Regions from separate parts of the Rhizobium sp. UFLA01-1127 genome, predicted to be linked through region 2. Evidence: riboswitches for the same ligand, from Rfam matches in the RefSeq annotation. Region 2 holds a riboswitch; the other holds the start of a gene.
What was found. A riboswitch is a leader RNA that binds a small molecule or an ion and turns the genes downstream of it on or off. The one in region 2 is predicted to bind FMN.

Region 1: another riboswitch for FMN. It lies ahead of ribB (3,4-dihydroxy-2-butanone-4-phosphate synthase); the one in region 2 lies ahead of Q4Q11_RS23625 (6,7-dimethyl-8-ribityllumazine synthase).

Annotation. Positions count from the first base shown of each region.
Region 1 is NZ_JAUQTZ010000019.1:20,922-23,382, forward strand. Features, by position in the region: gene Q4Q11_RS07010 (SDR family oxidoreductase) at 1-670, shown strand, start outside; FMN riboswitch at 771-917, shown strand; gene ribB (3,4-dihydroxy-2-butanone-4-phosphate synthase) at 1,029-1,655, shown strand; gene Q4Q11_RS07020 (quaternary amine ABC transporter ATP-binding protein) at 1,759-2,461, opposite strand, start outside.
Region 2 is NZ_JAUQTZ010000113.1:5,463-7,923, forward strand. Features, by position in the region: gene phnF (phosphonate metabolism transcriptional regulator PhnF) at 1-263, shown strand, start outside; gene Q4Q11_RS23620 (VOC family protein) at 278-628, opposite strand; gene Q4Q11_RS23625 (6,7-dimethyl-8-ribityllumazine synthase) at 689-1,165, opposite strand; FMN riboswitch at 1,255-1,401, opposite strand; gene Q4Q11_RS23630 (ABC transporter ATP-binding protein) at 1,508-2,461, opposite strand, start outside.

The DNA.
Region 1 (2,461 bases), on a different contig from region 2:
CGAGGAGTCCGTCCATGCGGTCGCCAATGCGATCAAGGCTGACGGCGGAAAAGCGATTTCCTACGTCGGCGACGTCACGGACAAGGCCAGCGTGAAAGGTCTCTACGACGCTGCCGAGACGGCATTCGGCGCCATCGATGTTTCCATCCAGAATGCCGGCGTCATAACCATTGCCCGCGTCGAGGACATGACCGAGGGCGAATGGGACAAGGTCATGGCCGTCAACACCAAGGGCGTTTTCCTCTGCGCTCAAGAAGCGATTGCGCGCATGCGCAAGCATGGCCGTGGCGGTCGTATCATCAATACCGCCTCAGGTCAGGCCCGCGATGGCTTCATCTACACGCCGCATTACGCGGCATCGAAGATGGGTGTCGTTGGCATTACCCAGAGCCTTGCAAAGGAAGTCGCGACCGAGGGCATTACCGTGAATGCCTTTTGTCCCGGCATCATCGAAACAGACATGTGGGCCTATAATGACCAGGCATGGGGCAAACTCCTGGGCAACTACGGTCCCGGCGAGCTCATGAGGGAATGGGTAGAAGGCATTCCGATGAAGCGGGCCGGATCAGGCGAGGACGTGGCCGGTCTCGTCACTTTCCTTGCGAGCGACGATGCGGCTTACATTACCGGACAGACGATCAACGTCGATGGCGGCCTGATCATGTCGTAGTTCGACAATGAGGAACGGTGCGTTCATCGGGCGGATCGGATTCTCCCAAATTCAGCAATCAAAGCCTCTTGCGGAATGAGGCAGTGATCCCTTATCTTTCACCTGTTCTCAGGGCGGGGTGCAATTCCCCACCGGCGGTATCGAGGTAACTCGGAGCCCGCGAGCGCCTTCCGAGCATTCGGAGGGGTCAGCAGATCCGGTGAGATGCCGGAGCCGACGGTCATAGTCCGGATGGAAGAGAGCAACGCAGGAGACGCCGCTTTGCAGTGGTGTTCGCATGCTTGTTCGCCCAAGGGAAAATGGTGGCTCTGACAGGCCATGCACGCCGTTTCGAACGGCAACCCTTGAAAGGCAGGAAATGGCAATTTCGAAAATTGAAGATGCGATCGCTGCGATTGCGCGGGGCGAGATCGTCGTTGTCGTCGATGATCGCGACCGCGAAAACGAAGGCGATCTCGTGATTGCTGCGGAAGCGGTTACGCCGCAGGCGATCGCGTTCATGATGAACCATGCCCGCGGCCTCATCTGTGTTCCGATGGAAGGCGAGAGGCTCGACGAGCTCGATATCCCGCTGATGGTGCCGCGCAATACCGAAGTCCTGAAGACCGCTTTTACCGTCTCGGTCGATTACATTCCGGGAACCACGACCGGAATATCCGCCGCCGACAGGGCGGCAACCGTGCAAGCCCTCGTCAGGCATGGCTCGCGTCCGGAGGAATTTGCCCGGCCCGGTCATATCTTTCCGCTTCGCGCGCATCCAAACGGCGTCCTGTCACGCCCTGGCCATACCGAAGCGGCTGTGGATCTTGCCCGGCTCGCCGGCCTTGCGCCTTCCGGAGTCATCTGCGAGGTGGCGAACGACGATGGCACGATGGCCCGTCTTCCTGAACTTGAAGTCTTCGCCGAACGGCATCGGCTCCATCTGATCACGATCGAAGATCTGATAGCCTATCGACTGGCGAACAGGCCCGAAAAGGCGGCGTGATCATTCAAAGGCGTCCTATCGAGCCGGATGGGATGCCTTTATCTGCGCGAAAAAATCAGCACCGCGATTTTCACCGGCAACGGCGGGGATGGCGCTTCGACAGTCAGTGAACTGCAGCAAGATCGCTGGAGTTCCTGTCCACAGAAGCCGGGGCATTGACCATCGCAGTGGCGAGCCGGCGGAAATTGACGATACCCACGGGCTGGCCCGCGGGAGATACGACCGTGACGTCGCCATCGGGAGCCGAGGCAAGCATGCGCACGGCGTCCTCGATCGTGGATCCGACAGGAATCGTCATCTGTGAAGACACGCCGCCCGCGCGCCACGGCTCCATGATTGCCTCCACCTGCACGACGCGGCCCCTGTTCACCTCCTTGACGAAGTTCGAAACATAATCGTCGGCAGGCCGAAGGACGATGTCCTGGCTGCTTCCCTGCTGAATAATCTCGCCGTCCCGCAGAATGGCGATCTGATCCCCCAGCCGCAGCGCCTCGTCGAGGTCGTGGGTGATGAAGACGATCGTCTTCTTGATTTCGTTCTGGATGTCGAGGAGAACGGATTGCATGTCCATTCGAATGAGCGGGTCGAGGGCCGAATAGGCTTCGTCCATGAGCAGCACGGGTGCATCGTTGGAAAGGGCGCGCGCCAGCCCGACGCGCTGCTGCATGCCGCCGGACAGCTGATTGGGGTATTTTTGTTCGAACCCCTTCAATCCTACGCGCTCCAGCCACTTCATTGCGACTTCGACGGCTTTGGCGCGGGGCATACCTTGCACCTCAAGACCGAAGACGGTGTTGTCGAGGACA
Region 2 (2,461 bases):
CCGATTTTGAGAAGGCTAGATTGCTGCATCCGACGATTTCGGCGGCGCTCGCCAGCTATGGTGTCATCGACTACGAGCGCTTGTCGACGGAGATCGAGGCGCGTATGCCGACGGCCGAGGAAGCACGGATCTTGCGCCAGCCGAAGTCAATGCCGCTATTGGTGACGCGCAAGGTGGATGCCGATGCCGCCGGCGTGCCTATAACCTACTCGGAATCGGTATGGCCGGCCGAACGTATCACTTTTAATGTTGATCTGCGATAGAGAGCTTCCATGACCTAGCGGTGGGAGAGGATATTGACCACTTTGCCGAAGGGGTCGCGGACGTAGAAACGGCGAACGCCCCACGGCTCATCCGTAAGATCATACAATATACCGAAACCCATGGAGGTGGCGCGCTGATAGAGCGCGTCGACATCATCAACCTCGATGGAAAGATCCGGAACGATGGTGCCTGAGCCGCCTTCGCTGGCGACGCTGATCTGCGGCACCGTTGCTGCCTCGGAGGCGAAGGTGACGATCCAGCCGTGATCCATGACGATCTCGAGGCCAAGCAGGTCATGATAGAAAAGGCGGGCTGCATCGGGATCGGCGGCGGGCAGGTTTGGGACGATGCGCAGGACGGTCACTGACGTTTCTCCCTTGTGGACATGGAGGCGGGCAGATGCCGCGCCTCCACCATGCCAAGCTTAAACCGTGACAGCCGGCAGCAGCTTGGCGCGTTCCGCGAGAATATGGCGGCAGGCGCTCGCCACTTCACGCCCCTTGATGATGAAGTGTTCCTTGAAGAACTGGATATGCGCTTCCGACTCCTGGAAGTGGTGCGGCGTCAGGACCGCCGAGAGGATTGGCACGCCGGTATCGAGCTGGACGCGCATCATGGCATCAAGAACCGTGTTGGCAACGAATTCATGGCGATAGATGCCGCCATCGACAACGAAAGCGGTGGCAACGATTGCGGAGTAACGGCCATTGCGGGCAAGCGTCTGAGCATGCAACGGAATTTCAAGCGCGCCGGGCACGTCGAAGATATCGATCGGCGATGCGCCTTCTACCGTCTGCCATTCGGCAATGAAGGAGTCGACGGAGCGATCGACGATATCGGCATGCCAGCGAGCCCGAATGATCGCAATGCGGCTCGGCTGGGTAGAAATCGAAATGGTCATGAATTTTGCCTTTCAAGGGTTGTTGTCAATTATCCCTTGGGCGAACACGCGGGACCGCAACGCTCCCCGTGAGGAGGAGGTGCGACACTGCTTGCTCTCTTCCATCCGGACTATACCGTCGGCTCCGGCATCTCACCGGATCTGCTGACCCTTCCGAAGATTCGGAAGGCGCTCGCGGGCTCGAGGAAACTCCCCATACCGCCGGTGGGGAATTGCACCCCGCCCTGAGAACGCGTGAACTATAGATGCTTTCCCTCATGGAAATCAAAGAAAAACGCCGGGCTTTTGACCCGGCGTTCGCGAATAATTTTTCAAAGATTCCCGGCGGTGCAGGGACCGTCTTCAATCCTGAATGACGAGCAGATCGGAGGAGGCGAAGCGCAGCGTCACCTTTTCGCCGACGCTCGGAGGCATCATGCCCGGGCTGTTGAACATGTCGAAGGAAATCGTATTGCCGGCGACATTCATGCGCGTGCGGATGACCGAACCCAGGAAATGTGCCGAAGAAACTTCACCCGTCAGAGCGGTATCGCCCTTGGCCGACTCCGCCAGCGAGCCGGCTTCCGGACGCAGGGCGAGCGATACGGTATCGCCCGGCTTATAGGCCGTGACCGACTGCTTCAGCGTCACGCCCTGATCGCCGATCATGATGCGGTTACTGTCGGGATCGACGACCTTGCCTTCGATCAGGTTCAGCGTGCCGACGAAGGAGGCGACGAAACGGGTTGCCGGCTTGTTGTAGATTTCGAACGGCGTGCCGATCTGGTCGGCGCGGCCGGCATTCATGACCACGATGCGATCGGAGATCGACAGGGCTTCTTCCTGATCGTGCGTCACGAAAACGGTGGTGATACCGAGCTGCTGCTGGATGGCGCGGATTTCCTCGCGCAGCGAAATGCGGATCTTCGCGTCGAGCGCTGAAAGCGGCTCATCGAGCAGGAGGACCTGCGGCTTGACGGCAATGGCGCGGGCAAGCGCCACGCGCTGCTGCTGACCGCCGGACATCTGGTAGGGGTAGCGGCCGGCGAGATGGTCGAGCTTGATGAGAGCAAGCATCTCCTTGACGCGCTTGTCGATGTCGGGTTTCGCCATGCCGGCGACCTTGAGGCCGAAAGCCACGTTGTCGTGCACCGTCATGTTCGGGAACAGCGCATAAGCCTGGAAGACCATGCCGATATTGCGCTGGTTCGGCTTCAGCGGCCGCTGATCCTTGCCGTTGATCGTCAAGGTGCCGGCGGTTGGGGTTTCGAAGCCGGCGATCATGCGCAGCACGGTCGTTTTGCCGCAACCCGACGG